Regions from separate parts of the Helicovermis profundi genome, predicted to be linked through region 1. Evidence: riboswitches for the same ligand, from Rfam matches in the RefSeq annotation. Region 1 holds a riboswitch; the other holds the start of a gene.
What was found. Region 1 has a riboswitch for S-adenosylmethionine ahead of AACH12_RS09920 (homocysteine biosynthesis protein). Riboswitches for the same ligand answer to the same signal wherever they lie in the genome.
Positions count from the first base shown of each region.

Region 2: linked by a shared signal. The riboswitch ahead of metK (methionine adenosyltransferase) and the one ahead of AACH12_RS09920 (homocysteine biosynthesis protein) in region 1 are both predicted to bind S-adenosylmethionine.

Region 1 covers NZ_AP028654.1:2,206,724-2,213,148, forward strand. Annotated here, with positions in the region: gene AACH12_RS09910 (right-handed parallel beta-helix repeat-containing protein) at 1-211, opposite strand, end outside; gene ilvA (threonine ammonia-lyase) at 404-1,639, opposite strand; T-box leader at 1,771-1,990, opposite strand; SAM riboswitch class I at 2,192-2,289, shown strand; SAM riboswitch class I at 2,336-2,431, shown strand; gene AACH12_RS09920 (homocysteine biosynthesis protein) at 2,504-3,667, shown strand; gene AACH12_RS09925 (NIL domain-containing protein) at 3,667-4,086, shown strand; gene AACH12_RS09930 (UPF0280 family protein) at 4,099-4,824, shown strand; gene metF (methylenetetrahydrofolate reductase [NAD(P)H]) at 4,830-5,723, shown strand; gene AACH12_RS09940 (vitamin B12 dependent-methionine synthase activation domain-containing protein) at 5,836-6,425, shown strand, end outside.
Region 2 covers NZ_AP028654.1:2,850,865-2,857,289, forward strand. Annotated here, with positions in the region: gene AACH12_RS13060 (HD-GYP domain-containing protein) at 1-392, opposite strand, end outside; gene AACH12_RS13065 (HI0074 family nucleotidyltransferase substrate-binding subunit) at 481-1,221, opposite strand; gene metK (methionine adenosyltransferase) at 1,373-2,557, opposite strand; SAM riboswitch class I at 2,712-2,811, opposite strand; gene AACH12_RS13075 (LytR/AlgR family response regulator transcription factor) at 3,068-3,814, opposite strand; gene AACH12_RS13080 (LytS/YhcK type 5TM receptor domain-containing protein) at 3,819-5,516, opposite strand; gene AACH12_RS13085 (phosphodiester glycosidase family protein) at 5,697-6,425, shown strand, end outside.

The DNA of each region.
Region 1 (6,425 bases):
CATTTGGTTTGATTGCATTAAGTAACTCTTCAGTTGTTGAAACTTCAACAGTATTTTTATTATTTTGTTCTACCTTATTGTCAATAATATCAACCGCTTCACTCTTATTAACATCAGTTACATCTGTTTTTTTACTATTATCATTTTTAGTACACCCACTTATAAAAATTGCTGTGAAAACTAATAGTAGTAATATTATTTTTTTATTCATAGTCCCTCCTGTTTTTTTTCAAATATTAAAGAAATAAAAACTCCCTCTGAAGTTTATAAATTCATTTATATATAATTAATTTTTACAAAAAATAAATTTAGTACACAAATTATTATATATTAATTGTGTACTAAACTCAGTAAATATTTTGAAATTGTAATTATATTTTAATTAAAGAATTAATATTCTAATCTAGTATATTTTTTCTAGAGAATACCCTATATCATTAAGAGATTCTATTATTTGCTTAATATGTTCATGACCACTAGTCTCACAGGTCACCTCAAGATGAACATTCATAAATCTATCTGTATTTTTAAATTGGTTATGATCAAGTCCAATAACATTTGCATTTAATTTAGCTAACCTATCAGCAATTCTAAGAAGTTCACCTGGCTTGTCAGGAAGCTGAACACTAAAACAGAAAAGCCTTCCTCTTGAAACTAAGCCTTTATTAATCATTGTTGAAACTGTTACTACGTCAATATTGCCACCACTTAAAAGACAAACTACTTTTTTATTCCAAACATTAAGCTTTTTAAGTGCTGCAAAAGGCAAACTACCCGCATTTTCTGATACAATTTTATGCTTTTCCATAAGAAGAAGGAATGCTTCCATAATTTCTCTATCACTGACAGTAATAATCTCATCAACATAATCTCTTATAATATCAAAAGTGATTACTCCAGGTTTTTTTACAGCAACTCCGTCTGCTATTGTGTCCACAAACGATAAATTAACGAGTTCATTTTTTCTAACTGATTCTTTCATTGCCATAGCACCTTCTGGCTCTACGCCAATTACTTTAATACTTGGATTAATTTCTTTTGCAGCCAGAGCAATTCCACTAATAAGTCCACCGCCTCCTACTGGCACTAATATATAATCAGTTTCTCTAAGTTCATCTAAAATTTCAAGACTTATTGTTCCCTGCCCTTCTATAACGTCCAAATCATCAAATGGATGAACAAACACATAATCATTTTCTTCTTGAAGTCGTTTTGCTTCTTCGTAAGCTTCATCATAACAGTCACCAAACAAAACAACTTTTGAACCATAATTTTTCGTAGCTTCAACCTTTATAATAGGTGTAGTTTTAGGCATTACAATAGTTGAAAGAACTCCAAGTTTAGTAGCCGCATATGCAACTCCCTGAGCATGATTGCCAGCAGATGATGCTATAACCCCTCTTTTTCTTTCTTCTTTAGTAAGTTTAGAAATTTTATTATATGCACCTCTGATTTTAAATGCACCTGTTCGTTGTAAATTCTCAGGTTTTATAAAAACCTCATTACCAGATTCTTTACTAAAAACTTCACTATAAATAAGTTTTGTCTCTTTAATCGTTCCCTCGAGATTTTTTGATGCATTTAAAAAATTGAGATAATCATAGTAATTTCTTTCTAATTTTAAAGCTCTTTGTTCCATTGTAATCCCTCCGTTTAAACTCTCTACATTTTTATATCTACATTTTTTATATTCAAATACTAGTCTCTATTTTTTTCTAGTATTATAATGAATTCATAATTTCTAAAACAAAAACAAAAATCCGTCCTTATATAAAGGACGGATATAATCCGCGGTACCACCTTAATTGCATAGCCACTCAGTTTTAGCTCTAACAAGCCTAAGCATAGTAACGATGCTAACCGTAAATTCTTACTAACTTTCAGAATTTCAACTCAAGAGTGATTAAAATTTTTGTTTTTATTAGCTTTCACCAAACGCTAACTCTCTAAAAAAAACGTACAAAATCTTCTTCTCTTTCAAAGTTTTTATTATTATTTTTAATATTTCTAAAATTCTAACAAATTCGTAAACTAATTGCAAGTGCTTTTCAAATAATAATTTATTTATATATGAATCCATGTAATTTTATATGTAAAAATCAAAAAAAATATTAAAATTGAAATTTACTGTTGACATTTTATAATTAAAGGCTATAATGAGTATTAATTAAATATTCATTCGAAAGAATGATCCTTATCAAGAGAGACGGAGGGGTCTGGCCCTATGAAGTCCGGCAACCTACATTATGTGTGGTGCTAATTCCAGCGGTTTTTACCGACAGATGAGATAATTTGTATATAACTCTATTCATCTGAATAGAGTTTTTTATTTATTATCTCATCAAGAGAGGCTGAGGGGTCTGGCCCTTTGAAGCCCGGCAACCTACATTATGTGTGGTGCTAATTCCAGCGGTTTTCCGGCAGATGAGTAAATATTACACTACATCTGTAGTGTATTTTTTTTACTAATTAGCCTAATATTACTATACTTAGGAGGCTTATCATGAATAAGAAAAGAACATTTAAAGACATTAATGAGAAAATTAAAAATGGGAACGTAGTTGTTGTTACTGCAGAGGAAATTATCGATATAGTTGACGAAAAAGGAATTGATGAAGCATTTGAACTTATAGATGTTGTTACTACTGCAACCTTTGGACCAATGTGTTCAACAGGAGCATTTTTAAATTTTGGACATTCTGACCCACCCATTAGACTAGAAAAATTAACTCTAAATAACGTTGAAGCATATGGCGGTCTTGCAGCTGTAGATACTTATATAGGAGCAACTGAGGAATCAAGTGATAAAGGCTATGAATACGGAGGAGCACATGTAATTAGAGATTTAATAGATGGGAAAATTGTAACACTTAACGCTTCAGCCAAAGGTACTGACTGTTATCCAAGAAAAACTCTTCATAGAGATATAAAACTGGAAGATCTTAACGAGGCATATTTATTTAATCCAAGAAATTGCTATCAAAACTATGCTGCAGCAATAAACACTACAGATGAACCTATATATACTTACATGGGAACTTTACTTCCTAATAAAGGAAATATAAATTACTCTACTGTAGGTGAACTTAGTCCACTTTTAAATGATCCATACCTTAAAACAATTGGACTTGGAACAAGAATTTTTATAGGTGGAACTACTGGATACATTGCTTGGAATGGCACTCAATTTAATACAAATGCCACTAGATATGAAAATGGAATAACTAAAACTCCTGGTGCAACACTTGCTTTAATTGGAAATTTAAAAGAAATGAGTACAGAATTTATTAATCCTGCCGTTTTTAAAAAGTATGGAACAAGCATAAACGTAGGCGTAGGTATCCCCATTCCAATTCTAGATAAAGAAATTTTAAGAGGATGTGCTATTAGAAATAGTCAAATAAAAACTAATATCGTGGATTATTCAGTAAAAAAATTATCAAAACCTGTTCTAACAAGCGTAACTTACGAAGAATTAAAATCAGGACAAATTGAACTCGATGGAAAATTAATTAAAACAGCTCCGCTTTCAAGCATGAAAAAAGCTAGGAAAATTGCATATATTTTAAAAGAACAAATTGAAAAAGGCGAATTTTTACTTCAAGAACCTATAAAAAATTTTGATTTAAATTCAACTGTGAAACCCCTTAAAAAGGAGGCAAAATAATGAAAACAAAACTGCATTTAAAATTCCCAGCGGAACTTACAGGATCACCTATAACTTATGACTTAATTAAAAAATTCGACTTAAAACTAAATATCCTAAAAGCTGAAATAGATTATAACTTAGTTGGAAATATTCTCTTTGAAATAGATGGGAAATCAAGTAATATAGCAAGTGCTATTGAATATCTTGAAAATAGAAATATTGAAAGTGATCTTATTCCAACTACTATTTTAATCGATAAAGAAAAATGCAATGAATGTGGACTTTGCACATCAGTTTGTAAAATTAAAGCATTATCAATTTCACCACCAAATTGGAATTTAGAATTTAACTCAAATAAATGTGTTGGATGTAATCACTGCATCGAAGTTTGTCCAACTAGAGCAATCTCTAATTTTTATTTTCCTGAAAACTATTAAGGTGTGATTAAAATGTATGAAGAAAGAACTTATAGAGAACTTGTAAATACAAATATCAATAAAACAACTCTAATAATTGATGAATCTGATCTTGATATTTACTATGATAAAGACCTAAATAATGCTGAAAACGAATTAAAAAGTATAAGAACTATACTGAAGAATCATATTAAAAACGAACCAAATTTTTTTAAAAGTTTAATTCCACTTAAAACAAATGAATCTGACCATCCTATTATAAAAAAAATGAAAAAAGCTTCAAATATAGCTAATGTAGGTCCTATGGCATCAGTTGCAGGAGCGATTTCTGAAACAGTTGGAAAATATTTATCGAAATACAATGAAGAAGTGATTATAGAAAACGGTGGAGATATTTATATAAATGCAAAGGAAGATAAGAATATTCTAATAAATGCAAGTAAGTCTCCACTCTCTAATAAACTCTATATTAAAATAAAAAAAGAACATTTCCCGCTCGGTATATGCACTTCTTCAGGAACAAAGGGACATTCATTAAGCTTTGGAAATGCTGATGCTGTTGTTGTTATTTCAAAGGATACATTTCTCTCAGATGCACTCGCTACGGCAATATGCAATAAAATTAAAACAAAAGATGATATTAATTTAGGTATTGATATTGCTAGAAATAATAAAAATGTATTAGGAATTATTATAATTATTGATAAATATCTTGGTGCCTGGGGAGATATTGAACTAAAGAAAATAAAGGAATGGTGAATAAATTGAAAATAAAAGATATGTTTAAAGAAAAAAGTCCCACGGTATCATTTGAAATATTTCCACCAAAGAGAGATTATCCAATCGATACAATTTATAAAACAATAGATGAACTTGCTATTTATAAACCAGATTTTATTAGTGTGACTTATGGAGCCGGCGGAAGCACTAAAGACCACACTATAGAAATTGCATCAAAAATTAAAAACGAATACAATATTGAGACAATAGCGCATTTAACATGTGTTACTTCTACAAAAGATAAAATACTTAGCACATTAGATGAACTAAAAGAAAATAATATTGAAAATATACTTGCACTTAGAGGCGATATTCCTGATTCATATAAAAATTTAAACAGCTGGACTCCTGAGTACAAATATGCACATGAGTTAATTACAGATATAAAAAATAACGGTGATTTTTCAATTGGAGGTGCTTGTTACCCAGAAGGACATATTGAATCTAAAAATAGAGTAAGTGACTTAAAATATTTAAAACAAAAAACTGATAAAGGACTTGATTTCTTAATAACACAGCTTTTCTTTGACAATAACTTATTCTATCAATTTAAAGAAAATCTTGAATTACTAGATATAAAAAAACCAGTAATAGCAGGAATACTTCCCGTAATAAATATAAAGCAAATAAAAAAGATTCAAGAACTTTCTGGGTGTAATCTTCCTCCAAAATTTATTAAAATCCTTAATAAATATGAACATTCACCAAAAGCTCTTGAAGAAGCTGGAATTGCATATGCAGTTGACCAAATAATAGACCTTATGTCAGATGGAGTGGACGGAATTCATATTTACACAATGAATAAACCATATATAACTAAAAAAATCATGAAAAGTATAAAAACAATTCGTTCAACACTAAATACAAATATATCCTAGCAATATATTTAAAAAGTTCTTTTATTATAAAACAAGAATTAAAATGAACCCTACCCTATTAAATTCATTTACATTTGGTATAATTAAAAAAATAATAAAAAGTGGTGAGAATATGATAAATAAAGATGAAGTTTTTAGGTACTTAGGTTATTCTAAAGATAAAAAAGATCTACTTACTAAAAATAAACTTGAGCAAATTGTAAACGAAATAGAAAAAGAAATAAAAGGAAAATATACATTCAAAGAGTATATTATAGAGACCAACACTAAAAATAAAGTTACACTGAAAAATTCATCTATTGTTTTAAGCGGAAAAGATATATCAAAGCATCTTATTGATTCAAAAAGAATAGTTATACTTGCAGTTACTCTTGGAATCGATGCAGAAAGATACATAATTAAAAAAAATTATTTATCTGCTCTCGATGGACTAATATCAGATGCCTGTATGTCTGATTTAACAGAATACTATGCAGATGAGTGCGAAAAACAAATCAAATCTACCATAAAGGCTAATGAAAAAACTACATTTAGGTATAGCCCTGGATATGGTGATTTACCACTAAACACTCAGAAAAATATAATTGAAGAACTTAATACTAATCGTATTATTGGCCTTAATATAACTGATTCGTATATACTTACACCAAGAAAATCAGTTATAGCTATCATTGGAATAGAAGATATAAATTCGAAAGTCAA
Region 2 (6,425 bases), 640 kb from region 1:
GAGGTATATAAATAGTTGTCAGTTTTTTTTATATCAACATATTCAATTTGATCATTTCTAACTGATGAAACTTCATATAAAATATCATCACTAAGTTCATATATTTTTTTATGAATGTCAATAAAACTTACCCTTTTAGAAACAGCATCAAAAAGTTCTTTAACAAGAAGATTTCCCCTTTGCCTAAGTTGCTGACTAATGACTGAATTAACTTCATAATCACTATGTTCATCTATAATATATACAGTAAAAATATTCTGGTCTTCAATTTGCTTAACTAATTCTTTAGTAAGTATAGCTCCATATCTAACCAAAACACCACTATTTAAAGTGTATAATGTTTCGCCGAGCTTATGAGTTTCTTTAACATATGAAGTAGGTATTGCTCTCATATAATCACCCCTAGTGTAATGTGATTGTACACACACGAATAAATTATCCCTTTGTAAATGTTATTGATTTTTACCTTGTTATTAATTATTATTTTTTTGAACTTTTAATTATTTCTTTGTCCATAGCATTAATAAATTTATTAAAAACATAAATGTATTCATTTTTAATATTTTCAAATATTAAAATAGCACTTTCTTCATCATAAGTGTGAACTGTCTTATTTCTATCTTGAAGCATCTTTAACCACACTTGTGCGTCTTCTATTAATCCTACTTTATATGATTCTTTTATGGCAGTCCTTGGAGAAGTACCTTCTGCAATTCCATTATATTCAAGATACACTTTCATTAATTTCCACGACATTTCGTAGACAAATTCAAATCTTTGTATACTCGCATCTAGAACTATATCATCTTCAATATAATTTCTATGAATACTCTCATCCAATTTTAAATAAGCCTTTTTTAAATCATGTAGTTTATCTTTTATTTTTTCTAATAAAACCATAATTTCTCCTTCATTATTTAAAAAATATAAAATTACTCCATCATTATCTATATTATTTTTGAATTTTTGATTCATTATCTTATTATAATCTACGACATCAATTTTATATATTATATCAATTTTTTCTAATTGTTCACATATTTCATATATTTTTTCGCTGTTTTTTCTAAAAATTAGCGCAATATCAATATCTGATGTGTTTTTATAATCTCCACGAGCACGAGATCCGAACAGGATAACTTTTTCTAATACATTTGTATACTCCTTAAACACATTTATGATTTCAAAAAATTCTTTTTTAAACATTCCGTATTTTTCCATAAAAACCTCTTTCTCAAACTCTATTCATCTTTATTATAGAATATTATTCATAATGAGTCCACATAGGAATTATTTTAATCTAAAATTTCGTACAAAAAAGAACTTACTTTAAGCAATAACTTAAAAGTAAGTTCTTTTTGTTCTCTCTGTTTTATAAATTAGCTTCTTTTCTAAGAAGTTCAGCTTTATCTGTTTTCTCCCAAGGTAAATCTAAATCATCTCGTCCAAAATGTCCATATGCCGCAGTTTGTTTATAAATTGGTCTTCTTAAATCAAGATCGCGTATTATTGCAGCAGGTCTTAAGTCAAAATGTTTTCTAACCAACTCTTCAATTTTTTCTTCATCTATTTTGGCAGTTCCAAAAGTTTCAACAAGTAAAGAAACTGGATGAGCAACACCAATTGCGTATGCAAGTTCTATTTCACATTTATCTGCAAGTCCAGCAGCCACAATATTCTTTGCAACATATCTTGCTGCATATGCTGCTGATCTATCTACTTTTGTAGGATCTTTTCCTGAAAAAGCTCCCCCACCATGTCTAGAATATCCACCATAAGTGTCAACTATAATTTTACGGCCAGTAAGTCCAGCGTCACCATGAGGTCCTCCAATAACAAATCTTCCTGTTGGATTAATAAAATATTTAGTATTTTCATCGAGTAAATTCGCATCTACTACAGGAAGAACAACTAATCTCTTTAAATCCTCTTCAATTTGTTCTCTAGTAACATCAGGATCGTGCTGAGTTGATATTACTATAGTATCTACTCTAACTGGTTTATCATCAATATATTCAACCGTAACTTGTGTTTTTCCATCTGGTCTTAAATATTTAAGCCTTCCTTCTTTTCTTACATCAGAAAGTTTTTTAGCAAGTTTATGCGATAATGCTATTGGAAGAGGCATTAATTCTTTAGTTTCATTACATGCAAATCCAAACATTAATCCTTGGTCTCCTGCTCCTATAGCTTCAATGTCATCCATTTGTCCTTCTTTACTTTCAAGTGCTTCATTTACACCCATAGCAATATCTGTTGATTGTTCGTCAAGTGCAACAAGTACTGCGCAAGTTGCAGCATCAAAACCATATTTCGCTCTGTTATAGCCAATTTCATCAACTGTTTTTCTAACAACTTTTTGAATATTTATATAACACGACGTACTAATTTCGCCAGAAACTAAAACTAATCCTGTAGTAACTGACGTTTCGCATGCAACTCTAGCAGATGGATCTTCTGTATAAATAGCATCTAGTATTGAATCTGATATCTGATCGCACATTTTATCTGGGTGGCCTTCTGTAACCGACTCAGATGTAAATAGTCTTTTTCTCATTTCTTCCTCCTCCACTTTAAAAACAAATATATATTATCATTTGAATACCCATATTTAATAATTTTAAATATAAATTTCACCCTTTTTTAAACCATTTTGACTCAAAAAACATTTAAACCCTTCTTCAAAGACAAAGAGGGGTTAATTACTACTTTCCTCATCTCTCAGATTTCTCTGTAGGATTTAGCACCGGCTTTATAAAAGTGGTTGCTGGACTTCATCGGGCCTATTCCCTCCGTCACTCTAAATAAGGTATATTCAATTCTAGCATAGTCAATATATCACAAAACATAAACTAGTGCAAGAAAATTTTATCGACTTTTTAAAATACTTTATCTAGAAAAAAGTTTCTTTACTGCAACAAAACATAAATGAATTTCTAAGATTCAGAGGGAGTTTTTACTCCCACTGAATCTTAGAAAACATAATCCAAGGCCTTTTTAGAGTTCTTTATCTCCCACTTTTTTAAGAAGTGGGGGTATTAGAACTCTTAGGCATCGGATAAATTATTTATATTCCAACAAATTCTTTGAATTTTTTTATTTGACTTCTTGATACTGGTACCTTTTCATCTAGATATTTTACTTTAACCATATAAGTATTATTAAACCACGGTTCAATAGTTTCTATATAATCAATATTTAATATATAACTCCTATGTGTTCTAAAAAAATCTGTATTTGTAAGCTTTGATTCTAATTGACTTAATGTTCCACTATAATTATATTCTTTATTTCTTGTAAAAATAATGGTGTTTTTTCCTTCTACTTTAGCATAAATAATTGAATCAATATCAAGAGGCATATATACACCGTTTTGCTCAAGACAAATTCTTGAAGATGTATTTAAGTCATTAAACAATATCTTATTATTTATAAGAGGATCAACTAAGTTAATTCTATTATGTTTAATTTTTTCAATTGTATTTTCAAGCCTTAATGCAGAAATAGGCTTGAGTAAATAATCAAGAGCGTTAACTTCAAAAGCATTTATTGCATATTCATTGTATGCTGTGACAAAAATAATAAGTGGTGGATTATCAAAACTAGATAACTTTGAAGCAACAACTATTCCACTAATTCTTGGCATATCTATATCTAAAAAAACTACATCTATATTTTTCTCTTTAGCAATATTTAAACATTCAATACCGTTATCAGCTTCACCAATTAATTCAAAATCATTAAAATCTCCTAACAAAAATTTAAGTTCATCTCTTGCAGGCTTCTCATCATCGACAATTAAATATTTAATCACAAAATCACTCCTTAGTAATTTTTTTACTTAAGTTTGGTATAATAAAACTTACACTTGTACCAATATTTTCTTTACTCTCTAAGTTTAAACCATATTGTTTCCCGTATTTCATCATTAATCTTGAATTTACATTTGAAAGTCCAATTGAATTACCTTTTTTCTCATGTAAAATACTGTTCAACTTATATTTTTTTATACCAACACCATTATCTTTAACTGTAATTGTAGTTCCCTCAATAGAATTTCTAACAAAAATCTCTACCTCTCCGCCATTTATTTTTTCAAATATACCATGTTTAATTGCATTTTCAACTAATGGCTGTATTAGTAGTGGAGGTATCATACATTCAACATCTTCGTCAACTTCACATTTTACAGATAGTTTATCTCCAAACCTTGCTTTCTCAATTTCAACATAATTCATAACCGTATTTATCTCTTTTCTAATATCAATATCATCATTTTTCCCAAGCATATTATTTCTAAAATATTCACCTAAATTAAGTAAAGTTTCTCTCGCTTTATCTGGATCAGTTCTTGTAAATGATACTATTGTGTTAATCGCATTAAATAAAAAATGAGGGTTAATCTGTGCTTGAAGAGAACGAAGTTCTGATTTAGCAAGTAGTTCTTCTTGTTTTGAAATTTTACTTAAAGCAAGTTGTGTTGCGAAGAGAGAAGCCAAGCCGTTTGCTAGCTCAACATCAAAAGTATTAATAGCATTTTGTCTTTTTTTATAAAGTTTTAAAGTTCCAATCACTTCATCTTCTTCTTTTAATGGTACAATTACTGCAGATTTTAATTTTGTTTTTGTCCTTAAACACTCTAAGCCTTTATTAGAATTTAATACTATATACTTTCCACTTTCAATCACTTCTTTAGTAGCACTATTTTTTATAGGTTTAATTCCATTTTGATCAATTACATTGTCTCCAATTGCAGCAATTCTGTTTTCTCTATTTGTTATAGCCACAGCTGAAATAGAAATAGAATTATAAATAAGTTCTACAGTTTTTTTTGCTGTTTTTTCATCAAGACCATTTCTTAGATACTTTAGTGTTTTTTTAGCAATTTTTAATACTGTTTGTGCTTGATGAGCTGCTATGGCTTCTTGTTCCTTATAAATTGATTCAATAAAAGCTATAAAAAGAGCTATTCCAAGTGAATTAGAAAACATCATAGGAAAAGCAATTATCTTAACTAAATCAAAAGCTTCTACAAATGGACGAGCTATAATTAAAACTAATATCATATGCATAAATTCACTAACTAGACCAACTGAAAACCCAAATACCCATTTATTTGATGACTTATAAAAATACTTAGATAAGAGTCCTGCTATTATACCCTCTAAAAGTGTTGAAAGTGCACAAGGAAGTGATGTAAAACCATTAATATCTATTAAAAACCTGTGTGTACCTGCTATAAGTCCCGCTAGTAGTCCAACTATTGGTCCACCAAAAAAACCACCTACTGCCGGTCCTATTATCCTTGCATTTACAATCGCTCCATTTATATGAATGCCAAAATAAGTACCTAAAATTCCTATCATGCCGAAAAAAATACCTGAAAGTAAAATTTCTTTTTTATTATATTTATCTTTAGTAATAAATCCTTTAAAAAACCTAAATTTAGTTATAACTGCCGTTAGAAGAATAATCATACCAAGTTTATTAAGCATTTCAAAAAATAGTGAAATCATACTGTTCACCTCATCTACATATTTTTATACTACTATAATATCATATTTTTTCTATCACCATATTATAAGTTTTTTACTTAACGCACTAAGACTTAATACTATTGTAATAGATATGTAACTTTGATTTATAAATTATTAAGTATAATATAATTAAAAAATCAATTTACAACGGAGGCATAAATGAAAAAATATATTCTAATAATAGTATTAATTTTATCAACTCAAATAACAAGTTTTGCAGATTATTCTACTATTTACACAAGTTCTAATAAAGAAATTTTATCAAATGGTATTACATACGAAAAAAAATCTATATTTACCGACAAAGGGTGGATAAATCTAAATATTATGTATGCTGATTTAAATGATAAAAATACCTATGCAGATGTCTTGTTTAATAGTGGGGACATAACACTTAGAAAGCCTTTATCTTCTTTATCTTTAAAAGAAAATTTAGTAAGCTCTATTAATGGCGATTTTTTTGATTCTTCTTCAAAATCTACTCTTGGAACAATTTTAAGTAATAACAAATTGATTTCTACAGGTATTCATGACGGAAAATTTGCATCTTTTAATATATCAAAAGACGGAATCCCATTTCTTGAAAACTGGAAAACTGCTGGAATAAAACTAACAAATGAAAACAGTAATACTCTTATGATAGAGTATAAAAACAAACCTTACCTTGAATATAATAGGGCTATTATTTTTGATAAAAACTGGAGAGATTACTCTTATGGAAATACTCTGGATAAAGACATAATTGAAATTGTAATAAAAGACGATGTAATTACTGATATTAGAAAAAATCTAGAGAAAATAAAAATTCCCGATAAGGGATACGTAATATCTGCGGTAGGTAGAAAAATTAGTGAAATAGAAAAAAACTTTTCACTAGGTGATAAAATT